Regions from separate parts of the Microbispora sp. NPDC088329 genome, predicted to be linked through region 2. Evidence: riboswitches for the same ligand, from Rfam matches in the RefSeq annotation. Region 2 holds a riboswitch; each other region holds the start of a gene.

Region 1 (3,201 bases), on a different contig from region 2:
TGCTGCACGAGCCGGCGCACGGGGGCCGGCCGGGTGACGAGGACGCCCGCCGCCGCTTCGCGCGGGAGATCGCCGCCGCGCGGCGGGTCGCGCCGTTCTGCGTGGCCCGGGTGCTCGGCTTCGACCTGGACGGCCCGCGGCCCTACGTCGTGAGCGAGTACGTGGAGGGCCCCACGCTGCAGCGGGCGGGACGGCGGTCCGGGCCCGCCCTGCACCGGCTGGCCGTCGCGACCGCGACCGCACTCGCCGCCGTGCACCAGGCCGGGATCGTCCACCGCGACTTCAAGCCCGCCAACGTGCTGCTGGGGCCCGACGGTCCGAGGGTCGTCGACTTCGGGGTCGCACGCCGTCTCGACGCGACCACGACGACCGGTGGCGCCCTCGGCACGCCCGCCTACATGGCGCCCGAGCAGATCGCCGGCGAGCCGCCCGCGCCCGCCTGGGACGTGTTCGCGTGGGGCGGCGTGATGGTGTTCGCCGCCACCGGCAGGCCGCCGTTCGGCGGCGACGCGCTGCCCGCCGTGCTGAACCGCGTGCTCACCCAGGAGCCCGACCTCGGCGACCTGGAGGAGCCGTTGCGCTCCATCGTCGCGCTGGCCCTGCGCAAGGACCCCGCACAGCGCCCGGGCATCCTCGACATCACGATGCGGCTGCTCGCCGCGGCGCCGGAGGGGACCGCCGGGGACGTTCCGGGCCTGCTCGCCGCCGCGGGGCGTCCCGTTTCTCCGGAACAGGACACCGTGCCCTCACGGCGGGGCTCCGGCCGCCGCCGTGGGCTGCTCGCGGGGGCGGCGGTCACGCTCGCGGCCGCGACGACGGGGGCCGTGCTGCTGTCCGTGCTCCCGTCCGGAGGCGTCGCCGGCGGTGACGGCGACCGTGACGGCGGCCGTGACGGCGACGGTGTCGCGCGGCACATTGCGGCCGCCGTCACTCCGGCCCCCTCGCCCGCCACCTCACTCACGGGGACACTCGCGGGGACACCCACGCGGACGCCGGCTCCGGCGCCGAGTCCGACGTTCGGTTCGGGGCCCGGTCCGGCGCCCACCGCGCGCGTGCCCCTGCGCTTCACGGCACGCTTCGCGGGCGTGTGGCGCGGCAGGGTGGACTACGAGCCCGGCGCGTACGACACGCTCGTGCTGACCGTGCCGAAGGGCGGCGACACCGTCACCGAGCAGTTCGTCGACTACCGGTGCGTAGGCAGGTCCAGACTCCAGGTGGTCAGCGGGACCACTGTGCGCCTGAAGCGGGTGTCGATGCGGGGCAACTGCGTGCGCAACGGCACGATCTACCTCACCGTCCACGACAACGGGACGATGACCTTCGACTACAACGGGCACGGCGAGAACGAGGTCACGAAGAACGAGCCGTTCTACATGATCGCCACGTTGAAACGCACATAGCGGCACACTTGCGGAACGTCCGGCATGAAGGTGTATGTTGACCACCGCAAGCGACGGACGCGGAGGAAGCCGGTGTGAATCCGGCGCGGTCCCGCCACTGTCACCGGGGAGCGACCCTCACCCACGCCACTGCCCCGCACGGGCGGGAAGGCTGAGGGAAAGCGCGGATCCGGGAGCCAGGATACTCCGGCCGTCGGACCTTCTACCGGGGGCGCGGACACCCCCAGGGGGGACATCCCATGGCCGGGGCGCCCGGCGGCGGCCTGCTGGTCGCGGGCACCACCTCCGATGCCGGGAAGAGCGTGCTGGTGGCCGGTCTGTGCCGGTGGCTGGCCCGCCGCGGCGTACGGGTCGCGCCGTTCAAGGCGCAGAACATGTCGCTGAACTCCTACGTCACGGCTGACGGCGCGGAGATCGGGCGGGCCCAGGCCGTGCAGGCGGCCGCCTGCGGGCTGGAGCCGACGGCCGACATGAACCCGATCCTGCTCAAGCCGGGCAGCGACCGCCGTAGCCAGGTCGTCGTGCGCGGACGGCCGGTCGCGGACGTGGACGCGCTGGAATACCGCGCGCATCGCGACGAACTGCGCGCGATCGCCGTGGAGTCGTACCGGCGGCTGGCCGACGAGTTCGACGTGGTGATCTGCGAGGGGGCGGGCTCCCCGGCGGAGATCAACCTCCGGGCGGGGGACATCGCGAACATGGGGCTGGCCAGGGCCGTCGGGCTGCCCGTGATCATCGTGGGCGACATCGACCGCGGCGGCGTCTTCGCGCACCTGTACGGCACGGTCGCCCTGCTCGACGCCGCCGATCAGGCGCATATTTCCGGATTTATCGTGAACAAGTTCCGGGGCGCGCGGGAGCTGCTCGCGCCGGGGCTGGACATGATCGAAGGGCTGACCGGGCGCCGGGTCTACGGGGTCGTGCCGTGGCTCGACGGGCTGTGGATGGACGTCGAGGACTCGCTGTCGCTCGACAACCGGCCGGGAGGAAACACGGGGAACACGGGGAGCGCCGCGGCTGACGGCGCGTTGCGGGTGGCCGTCGTGCGGTATCCACGCATCTCCAACTTCACCGATGTGGACGCGCTGGCCGCCGAGCCGGGGGTCACGGTCGGCTTCGTCACCTCACCCGCCGCCTGCGCCGACGCCGACCTGCTGATCCTGCCGGGTTCGCGGGCCACGGTGGACGATCTGGCCTGGCTGCGCGCGACCGGCATCGCCGACCTCGTCGTCCGCAGGACGGGTCCGGTGCTCGGGATCTGCGGCGGTTACCAGATGCTCGCCCGCACCATCACCGACCACGTGGAGTCCGGCGCCGGCACGGTGCCCGGCCTGGGGCTGCTCCCCGCCGACGTCGCGTTCGCGAGGGAGAAGACCCTCGGGCGGCCGGTCGGCGAGGGCTACGGGCATCCGGTACGCGCGTACGAGATCCATCACGGGGTCGTCACCCACGACGGGGGTGAGCCGTTCCTCGACGGGTGCCGCGCCGGAAACGTGTGGGGCACGACCTGGCACGGCGCGCTGGAGAACGACGGGTTCCGGCGAGCCTTCCTCGGGGAGGTGGCGAGGGCGGCCGGGCGGGAGTTCCGGGGCGATCCGTCGCTGTCGTTCGCGGGGCTGCGGGAGGCGCGGCTGGACGCGCTCGGGGACCTGGTCGAGCGGAACGTCGACACCGGCGGGCTGCTCTCGCTCATCGGAAGCGGACCCACGCCGGGCCTGCGGGCCCTGCCGCCCGGCGCGAACGGCGCGAACGGCCCATGTTGATCATTCGCCAGGCGGGAACGCCCGGCACACGCCGCGCC
Region 2 (3,201 bases):
CGACCGGTGCGAGCCCCGAGTGCACGGACACCAGCGGCAGCCGGTCGAGCAGCGCCAGCGCGATCGCGCGGGGCGACAGGCCCGCCGCGCCCGCCATCACGCCGACGGCGAGACTGGCCACCAGCACGGCGGACGCGACGAGCAGCGCCCGGCCTCGTGGCCGTGCCGCGGGGGTCCGCGTCACCACAGGATCAGCTCGCCGCCTTCTGGACGGCGTCGCTGACGGCCTGCGCGAGGTCGGCGACGCGGGGCCCCCAGCGGGAGGCGATGTCGTCGTCCAGCTCCACCACGCGGCCCTTCTTCAGCGCGGACAGGCCGGACCAGCCAGGCCGCTTGGCCAGCGCGGCGGCGTTCTGGCCGCAGCACTTGGTGTCGCCGAGGAAGATCAGGCCGGGGTCGGCCTTGGCGATGAACTCCGCCGACAGCTTGGGGTAGCCGCCCGCCGCGTCGGGCGCCTCGTCGGCGATGTTCTTCAGCCCGAACAGGCTGTAGACCTGCCCGATGAACGTGCTCGACGTCGCCGCGTAGGGCGTGGTGTCCAGCTCGTGGTAATACGTCAGGTCCTTGCCCTTGGGCGCCGCGGCGACGAGCGCGTCGATCTTCTGCTTGACGCCGCTCGCCACCTCCTCGGCCTTGTCCGCGTTGCCGGTGGCCGCGCCGAGGTCCCTGATCTGGTCGTAGGTGTCGTCCAGCTTGGTCGCGGCGGGTTCGAGCAGCACCGGCACACCGACCTTGCCCAGCCCGGCGACCACGCCCTCCAGGTCGTTGGCGAGCACGACGAGGTCGGGCTTGGCGGCGACGATCGCCTCGACGTTGGGCTTGAACCCCGACAGCGACGTCTTGGGCGCCTCGGGCGGGTAGTTCGACTGGTCGTCCGCCGCCGTCACCTGCGCGCCCGCACCGATCGCGAACAGGATCTCGGTGGCCGTCGGGGACAGCGACACGATGTGCTCGGGCTTCTTCTCGATCGTCACCGCGCCGTTGCCCGCCTGGATGGTGACGGGGAAGGCGCCCTGTCCCCCGCTGTCCGGGGTGCTGTCCGTGGCGGCGGGGGTGGGGGTCGCGGACGTGGCGGCGCCGTCGGTCTGGCCGCAACCGGCCAGAGCGAGCACGCCCAGCACCACACCCGCGACGGCCGTGCGTACGGGCCTCACGAGGTCCTCCATCAGGGGGAATGCCGGGAATCGAGGGACCCGCTGGAAGCGACGGATCACCCTTTTCCACGAGGGTCGATGGCGTCGGCGCGCAGCGCAGGCGACCTGGCTCGTCCCCGGGGGCGGGGAACCACAGTTGCGGGACAGCGCCGGGTTCTCACCGGACTTCGCTGCGTGGCGCGCGTCGGACGCAACGGTACCAATCCCTCACATGGCGTCCACCCCCGCCCCGCCCCCGGGCTCCGCCCAGCAGGCACGTCGCGAGACGGCCGCACACCTGGGCTACGACCGGCACAGCCCTGCCGGCTGCAATGCGACAAGCACCGTCCTGGGCATCCGGACGGCCAGGACCGCCACGGCGAGCCCGCCGCCCCCACCGGCGGCGGCCGCTCGTCAGGACGGCGGCGGCCGCCGGCCGCACCAGGCGTCGGCGCAGGTGAGGACGTGATAGGTCGGGGTTCTCCTGCCATCGATCGTGCCGTACCAGACGATGCGCGCGCGTCGGTCGGGACCGATGGCGACGTCCACCTCGCCCACGTGGGACGTGGGAACCAGGTGGGTGACGTCTCTCCCCACGCAGTCGTCGTCGCGGCAGGACAGGACGGCTACCGGCGGGTCGGCCGCGTCGTATCCGGCCAGAACGGGACGGCCGGCCGGATCCAGGGCCAGGCCGGGGGCGCTCCGCGTGACCAGCTCGGAGGCCGACACCGTCCGCGGGGTCCCGGAGCAGGACGGATCGCGGCAGATCATGATCGTCGTGTCCCCGGTGCCGCCGCCGTTGTGGACGATCACCGGTCTGCCGTCCGGCCTGACGGCGACCTGGAGCCGCAGATCGTCGAAGGACCTCCGGGGGTCGTACCGTGGCGAGGACCTGTCGGACATGTCGAACGCGCGAAGGGCCGGGTGCCCGCATGCCACGGTGTCGCAGATCGCGATGGTGGCCTTCCCCGTGATCAGGTCCGCGTATGCGATCACCGGGCGCCCGTCCGGAGACGCCGCGACGGCGAGGGCGCGGGGCTTGTGGTTCATGACGTCGCCCGCGACGGTGAGGTCTCCCACCGTGATCGTCCGGGGGTGGACGCAGGCGAGGTCCGGGCACCGCGTGAGCGTCACGCGCGCGGGAGTCGGGTACCGGTCCGCGGAGACGGGGGTGATCGAGGCGACGGCGATGCCGCCCCGCGTCGCGACCGCGGTGGCGTTCACCGGGGCCACGTCCAGCCGGAGCACGTCGCCGGGCGCCGTCCTCAACGGCGGGCCGGGACGCCACGTGCAGCCGTCGGGCCGGCAGGAGAACAGCTGGAGCTCCCGCCGCCGTTCGACCTCATCGGGCTCCCTCACCCAGCCCGCGAACACCACCGAGCCGTCGGGGGTGACCGCCGCCCCGGACTGCTCCTCGAAGAAGACGTCCAGGATGACGGTGGTCTGCGTGCCGCAGGTGCCGTCGCCGCAGAACGTCACCTCCTGGAACCCCCGGTCGCGGATGACGATCGGAAACCCGCGAGGGCCGAAGACGATCTGAACCGGTCCCGGGCCGCCCTTGCCGGAACCCGAACCGGGGTCCTCGCCCGCGATCTCGTTGTCGGTCACGCCGGTGAGCGGACCGGCCACCGCGTAGCCGCCGTACAGCAGGCCGGGCAGAAGCACCAGCCCGACCGGCCACCAGCGGGTGCGCCGCCCGCCGGGTGCGCCGCCGGTCGCGGTCGCGGACCGCCCGCGCCCATCCCTGTCCCTCCGGATCGCCAGGGCTCCCCAGCGCGCCTGATTCTTCCGATGGAGCCGCGCGTAGCAGCAGCCGAGCACCGCGGCCTGGAACGGCAACAGCAGGATGGCCGCCGTCATCCGCAGGGCGTCGCCGATCTGCACGCCGGTCGGGACGGGGAGCGCCGCGCAGAGGAGGTGCAGACCGAGCTGTGCCAGGCCAGGAACGGCGGCGAAGGCCACCACGATCGTCCGGATCGTCCACCAGTAGTCGTAGGCCGCCAGACGGTACGCCGTCGTCAGCGGGGGAATCCGGTCGGGCAGCGCCGTCCAGGCGAGTACGGCCGGG
Region 3 (3,201 bases), on a different contig from region 2:
GTGCGCGCCCCACTCGGCCGACAGCCACCGGTAGGCCGCCAGGTAGTGGTGGCTGGGCGGCAGGTCGGGGTCGTGGTAGATCGCGATGGGGTTCTCCCCGAAGCCGCGCGGGGGCTGCACCATCACCACGACGTTCCCGCTGCGCAGCGCCGCGAGCACGATGTCGCCGTCGTGGACGAACAGCTCGCCGGGCGGGGCGCCCCAGTGGCGTTCCACGCCGGCGCGCAGGTCCTCGGGCAGGGTGTCGTACCAGGCGCGGTAGGTCTCGGCGGGGATCCGCACGGGGTTGGCCGCGAGCTGCTCCTCGGTGAGCCAGTCCTGGTCCTGGCCGCCCGCGGCGATGAGCGCGTGGATCAGGGCGTCGCCGTCCTGCTCCGCCTGCCCGGGGAAGCCGTCGCCGAGGTCGTAGCCCTCCTCGGCCAGGCGGGCCAGCAGCCCGACCGTGCTGGCCGGGGTGTCCAGGCCGACGGCGTTGCCGACCCGCGAGTTCTTCGTCGGGTACGCCGACAGCATCACGACGAGCTTCTTGTCCTGCGGGGGCACGTGCCGCAGCAGGCCGTGCCGGACGGCGATGCCCGCGACCCGGGCCGCGCGCTCGGGGTCGGCGACGTAGACCGTCAGGCCGTCGTCGTCGATCTCCTTGAACGAGAACGGCACCGTGATGATCCGCCCGTCGAACTCCGGGATCGCGACCTGCGAGGCGGCGTCCAGCGGGGACAGCCCGTCGTCGTTGTCCTCCCACTCGGCGCGGCCGGTCGTCAGGCACAGGCCCTGCAGGATGGGCACGTCGAGGCCGGCGAGCGCGCCGACGTCCCAGGCCGCGTCGTCCCCGCCCGCCGACGCGGTCGCGGGCCGCGAACCGCCCGCCGCGAGCACGGTCACGACGAGGGCGTCCGCGCGGCGCAGCACGTCGAGCAGCTCGGGCTCGGCGGTGCGCAGCGAGGAGCAGAAGACCGGCAGCGCCCGGCCGCCCGCGTCCTCGACCGCGTCGCACAGCGCGGTGACGAAGCCCGTGTTGCCCGCCATGTGGTGCGCCCGGTAGTAGAGCACGCCGATCACCGGGCCGTCGCCGGGCCGGGCGTCGCGTTCGAGCACGCCCCAGGTCGGCGTGGCGGCCGGGGCCGCGAAGCCGCGGCCGGTCAGCAGGACCGTGTCCGACAGGAACGCGTGCAGTTCGGCGAGGTTCGCGGGGCCGCCGTGCGCGAGATAGGCGTGCGCCTCGGCGCACACGCCGCCGCTCACCCCGCCGCTCACCGTGGACAGCTCCATCAGCTCGGCGTCCGGGGCCTGCTCGCCGCCGAGGACGACCACCGGGCGCGGGCCCGCGAGCAGGGCGTCCAGCCCGTCCTCCCAGGCGCGCCGCCCGCCGAGCAGCCGGACGACCACAAGGCCGGCCCCCTCGACCAGCGCGGGCAGGTCGTCCACGGCGAGCCGGGCCGGGTTCCCCAGCCGGAACGCCGCCCCGCTGGCGCGCGCGCTCAGCAGATCGGTGTCCGACGTGGACAACAGCACGATGAGTGGCTGGTCCGTGCGCATGGCAGGGTCCTCCCTCGGGGTCCTCGCCCCGGGTCGTGGCGGCACGACGGCAGGAGTCTCCTGGCTCCCGGATCGACGCTCACCCCGGCCTTCCCGTCTTGCGACAGTGGCCGTGTGGTGGGGTTCGCTCCCCGGTCACAGTGGCGGGACCGCGCCGGATTCACACCGGCTTCCTCCGCTTGCCATCGTTCATCGCCGACCTTACGGGACGGAGGCCCTATCGAAAAACTGGCGTTAGCATCCTGCCTGTGGTCATAGGTGGCTTTTCCGGACGCGCGGCTCGGGACGCCTGCCCCGGCGCGCTCCAGGTGCACGTCGCCGCGGACGGGGCGCTGGCCCGCGTCCGCGTGCCCGGCGGCGCCCTGACCACCGACGCGCTGCGCGAGCTGGCCGCCTGCGCCGGGGAGCTGGGCAACGGGGTCATCGAGCTCACGTCACGCGCCAACGTCCAGGTGCGAGGGCTGGCGGACCCGGCGGCGTTCGCCGCGCGGATGGCCGCCGCCGGGCTGCTGCCGTCGGCGACCCACGAACGCGTGCGCAACATCGTCGCCTCGCCCCTCAGCGGCCGGTCGGCCACGGGCGTCCTCGACGTCCGGCCGTTGGTGACGGCGCTGGACGCGGACCTGTGCGGGCGTCCGGCGCTGGCCGGCCTGCCCGGCCGGTTCCTGTTCGCGCTCGACGACGGCACCCGCGACGTCCTCGGGCTCGGCGCGGACGTGACGCTCGCCGCGCGGCCCGGCCGTCCTGTCGACCACCTGGGCGGCGATCTGACGCTCCTGCTCGCGGGCGAGCCGGTCAGATCGGTGACCGCCGGCGACGCCGTCGCCGTCGCCCTCGCCGCCGCCGAGGCGTTCCAGTCGGTACGCGGGGACGCCTGGCGCGTGGCCGAGCTCCCCGGCGGCCCCGCGACGATCGCCGCCCGCCTTCCCGGCGCCGCGCCCGTGGCCGTGCCCGTGACCGTGGCGGCCGCCGAGCCGCGTAAGGGCGGGGTGTTTCCCCAGGCGGACGGGCGGGTCGCGGTCGACGTGATCGTGCCGCTCGGCAGGCTCACCCCCGCACAAGCGGACCTTCTCGCCGGCCTGACCCCCGCCGAGGTGCGGCTGACGCCGTGGCGTACGGTCGTGCTGCCCGACCTGGCGCCCGGGACGGTCGGGCCGGTGGCCGATTCGCTCGTCGAGGCGGGGCTGGTGATCGACCCGGCCTCGCCGTACGCCAGACTGTCGGCCTGCACCGGGCGGCCCGGTTGCGCGAAGGCGCTGGCCGACGTACGGGCGGACGCGGCGCGCTGGGCGGAGACCGGCACGCCCGAGCTGCCGGACGGGCCGATCCACTGGGCGGGCTGCGAACGTCGTTGCGGGCGCCCGCGCGGGCGGGTCACCGACGTGGTCGCCACGCCCGGCGGCTACCGCGTGAGCCACTGAACGAACACCATCGAACGAACAGGGGTGTCCGTGCCCGAGCACGACTACGTCCGCGACGGAGCGGAGATCTACCGGCGGTCGTTCGCGACCATCAGGGCCGAGGCCGACCTGACGGGCCTGCCCGGCGACCTGGCCAGGGTCGCGGTCCGCATGATCCACGCCTGCGGCATGACCGACCTGGTCGCCGACCTCGGCTACTCCCCCGGCGTGGTCGCGAAGGCGCGCGCCGCGCTGCTGGCGGGCG
Region 4 (3,201 bases), on a different contig from region 2:
CGAACCCGCCCCCACGTCCCACAGCAGTTCGCCCGGCAGGGGCGCCAGCTTGGCCAGGGTGACCGCGCGCACCTCCTGCTTGGTCAGCTGCCCGTCCGACTCGTACGCGTCGTCCGGAAGCCCGCAAGCCCTCCCCAGTGGCACGGTGTCAGGGACGTCGGCACAGGTCACGGCCACGATGTTCAGGGCCGGCATCGGCTCGGCGCCCGGCCGGCCGGCGCCCGTCCAGTCGGCGGCCGTGCCGTCATGGCGCGACTCGGTCGCCGCGCCGAGATCGCCGAGGACGGTCACGCGGCTCGCCCCGTATCCCCGCTCGGTCAGCAGGGCGGCGACCCGCGCGGGCGTGCCCGCGTCCGCGCTGAGGACGAGGACGCGGCGGCCCGGCGCGAGCGCGGCGGTCAGCGTGGCGAGCGGACGCCCGACCAGGCTGACGGTCTCGACGCCCTCTGCAGGCCAGCCGAGCCGCGCGCAGGCCAGCGTCACCGACGACACGTGCGGCAGCACGCGCAGCCGCTCGGGCCCGAGCAGCCGGGCCAGCGTCGCGCCGATCCCGAAGAACATGGGATCGCCGCTCGCCAGCACCACGACCGCGCGTCCCGCGTGCGCGTCGAACAGCCCCGGCAACCCCGCGACCAGCGGCGACGGGTACGGCACCCGCTCGGGGGCCACCGACGCGGGCAACAGCGCGAGCTGCCTGGCCGACCCGACCACGACGTCCGCGGCGGTCAGCTCGGCGCGCGCGGCGTCGGTGAGGCCGGCCCAGCCGTCCGCGCCGATCCCGACGACCGACACCGGCCTCATCGAGCGGGTTTCCTGAGCAGGTAGGTGTCCATGACCCAGCCGTGCGCCGCGCGCGCCTCCGCCCTGCGCCGCCGGATCTCGCCGGCGACCTCGCGCACCGGCCCGGCCAGGAGGATCTCGTCCTCGGTCCCGACGTAGGCGCCCCAGTAGACGTCCGCGTCGGCGGCCTGCGGCAGGTCGGCGAACGCGCATCCCGCGTCGAGCATCACCACGATGTCGTCGGCGGCCTCGACGTCGGCGGGCAGGCGGCGGCCGGTCGTGATGTGCAGGGGCCTCGCGACCCTGGTCAGGCTGACGCGGTGCCGCGCGGCCAGCGCCGACACGCTGCTGATCCCCGGGATCACCTCGTAGTCGAACGGCTCTCCGCCCCTGGCCAGGACGTCCTCGACGATGGCGATCGTGCTGTCGTAGAGGGCGGGATCGCCCCAGACGAGGAACGCGCCCACGCCGTCCTCGGGCACCTCGTCGGCGATGAGCCGCGCGTAGACCTCCGCCCGGCGGGCCCGCCAGTCGGCCACCGCCTCCACGTAGGCGCCGCTCGTCCGGTCGCGTTCCGGGTCGCGTGCCTCCACCACCCGATACGGCTCCCGCGCGTGGGCCGCGATCAGCTCGCGCCGCAGCCGCACCAAGCCGTCCTTCTCCGCACCCTTGTCGAGCAGGAAGAACACGTCCGCCGAGGCGATCGCCGCGGCGGCCTGGAAGGTGAGGTGGGCTGGGTCCCCGGCGCCGATGCCGATGATGAGGACGCGCTTCATAGGTCACGAGTATGGACCACGGCTTGACGTACTTTTGCAGACGGTGCACGCTCTAGGGGACAATTACAGACAGAGGCGACGGTGTGCAGGAACCTGGTGCGAATCCAGGACGGTCCCGCCACTGTGACCGGGGAGTGTCCCCCGCTTGTGACCACGGCCGAGACGGCTGGAAGGTCGGGCGACACGATGACCCGGGAGTCAGGACACTGACCCGTTGTCCTCCATCACCGGGGCGAGGCACCCCGTGAGGAGAAATCATGGCTCAGCCGGCCATTCCCGTATCCCGGCCCCTGCCGGTCACCATCCCCGTGCGCGAGATCCTGCCCTGGGCGGTCTTCGCCGCCGTGGTCGGGCTCATCCTGATCTACTTCGTCGGCGCGGAGCAGGGCGCCACCCACCTCATCAGCGGGCACACCGTGCACGAGTTCGTGCACGACGGCCGCCACCTCCTCGGCTTCCCCTGCCACTGAGGCCCGCCGGATGCCCACCATGCGCTCCCTGCTGGTGCGCGGCATGCTCGTCGGCCTCGTGGCCGCGCTGCTCGCGTACGTCGTGGCCTGGTTCGCCGGCGAACCCCAAGTCGCCGCCGCCATCTCGCTCGAGGAGGCCAAGGCCGCCGCGACAGGGGAGGCACACGAACACGAACTCGTCAGCCGGACCGTCCAGGAGACCGCCGGCCTCCTGACCGCCCTGCTCGTCTACGGCGCCGCACTCGGCGGCTTCTTCTCCATCGCGTACGCCGTGGCCCACGGACGCCTCGGCGCCCTCGGCGCCCGCGCCACGGCCCTCGTCGTCGCGGCCGCCGGATTCGTCGTCGTGTACGTGACCCCCATCCTGAAGTACCCGCCCAATCCCCCGGCCGTCGGCAACCCCGACACCATCGGCCGCAGAACCGCGCTGTACTTCACGATGATCCTGGTCGCGCTGCTGGCCGCCGCGGTCGCGACGTACGCGGGCCGCGCCCTGTCGCCCCGGCTGGGCGGCTGGAACGCGACCCTCGCGGGCATCGTCGTCTACGCCGTCCTCGTGGGCGTCTCGTACGCCCTGCTGCCTTCGATCAACGAGGTGTCCGGCGACTTCCCCGCCGACACCCTCTGGTGGTTCAGGGTGTCGTCGTTCGGCGTCCAGTTCGCCCTGTGGGCCGCCATCGGACTGCTGTTCGGCGGCCTCACCGAGCGTTCCCTGCGTCAGGGCGTCCGTGCCGAGGCACGACTGCGTCCGGCCGGAACAGCCTGACTCCTCTCAACTAGCGGAGGGCCTCCAGGAGAGAGGTGAGGGCCGGTCCGAGGGGGGCGTCGAAGGTCATCAGCGCCTCGCCGTCGCCCCGGGTCGGCCCCTGATTGATTATCGCGACGGGGATCGAGCGGGCGGCGGCGCGCCGGACGAACCGGTATCCGGACATGACGGTCAACGAGGATCCCAGGACGAGCAGCAGACCGGCCCGCTCGGTCAGCGCGTAGCACTCCTCGACCCGTGACGGCGGCACGTTCTCGCCGAAGAACACCACGTCGGGTTTGAGCACGCCGCCGCAGCCCTCGCAGTCCACCGTGCGGAACGTCTCGATCTCGTCCACCGCCAGAACGGCGTCGCCGTCCGGATTGATCATCTCCGAACGGGCCCGCCAGCCGGAGTTGGCCGCGCGCAG

Evidence for each region. Region 2 has a riboswitch for cobalamin ahead of AB0O28_RS30900 (ABC transporter substrate-binding protein). Riboswitches for the same ligand answer to the same signal wherever they lie in the genome.
Region 1: it holds a riboswitch for cobalamin, as region 2 does, so the genes downstream of both, AB0O28_RS09780 (cobyric acid synthase) here and AB0O28_RS30900 (ABC transporter substrate-binding protein) in region 2, are expected to answer to the same signal.
Region 3: it holds a riboswitch for cobalamin, as region 2 does, so the genes downstream of both, cobN (cobaltochelatase subunit CobN) here and AB0O28_RS30900 (ABC transporter substrate-binding protein) in region 2, are expected to answer to the same signal.
Region 4: it holds a riboswitch for cobalamin, as region 2 does, so the genes downstream of both, AB0O28_RS09845 (CbtB domain-containing protein) here and AB0O28_RS30900 (ABC transporter substrate-binding protein) in region 2, are expected to answer to the same signal.

What each region holds. Positions count from the first base shown of each region.
Region 1 covers NZ_JBFBIP010000003.1:510,564-513,764, forward strand. Annotated here, with positions in the region: gene AB0O28_RS09775 (serine/threonine-protein kinase) at 1-1,400, shown strand, start outside; cobalamin riboswitch at 1,463-1,587, shown strand; gene AB0O28_RS09780 (cobyric acid synthase) at 1,640-3,163, shown strand; gene AB0O28_RS09785 (histidine phosphatase family protein) at 3,157-3,201, shown strand, end outside.
Region 2 covers NZ_JBFBIP010000021.1:44,750-47,950, forward strand. Annotated here, with positions in the region: gene AB0O28_RS30895 (iron ABC transporter permease) at 1-184, opposite strand, end outside; gene AB0O28_RS30900 (ABC transporter substrate-binding protein) at 192-1,154, opposite strand; cobalamin riboswitch at 1,232-1,368, opposite strand; gene AB0O28_RS30905 (hypothetical protein) at 1,548-3,201, opposite strand, start outside.
Region 3 covers NZ_JBFBIP010000003.1:520,336-523,536, forward strand. Annotated here, with positions in the region: gene cobN (cobaltochelatase subunit CobN) at 1-1,536, opposite strand, end outside; cobalamin riboswitch at 1,590-1,712, opposite strand; gene cobG (precorrin-3B synthase) at 1,785-2,957, shown strand; gene AB0O28_RS09815 (precorrin-8X methylmutase) at 2,988-3,201, shown strand, end outside.
Region 4 covers NZ_JBFBIP010000003.1:527,376-530,576, forward strand. Annotated here, with positions in the region: gene cbiE (precorrin-6y C5,15-methyltransferase (decarboxylating) subunit CbiE) at 1-801, opposite strand, end outside; gene cobF (precorrin-6A synthase (deacetylating)) at 798-1,556, opposite strand; cobalamin riboswitch at 1,581-1,786, shown strand; gene AB0O28_RS09845 (CbtB domain-containing protein) at 1,814-2,026, shown strand; gene AB0O28_RS09850 (CbtA family protein) at 2,037-2,792, shown strand; gene AB0O28_RS09855 (NAD-dependent protein deacetylase) at 2,803-3,201, opposite strand, start outside.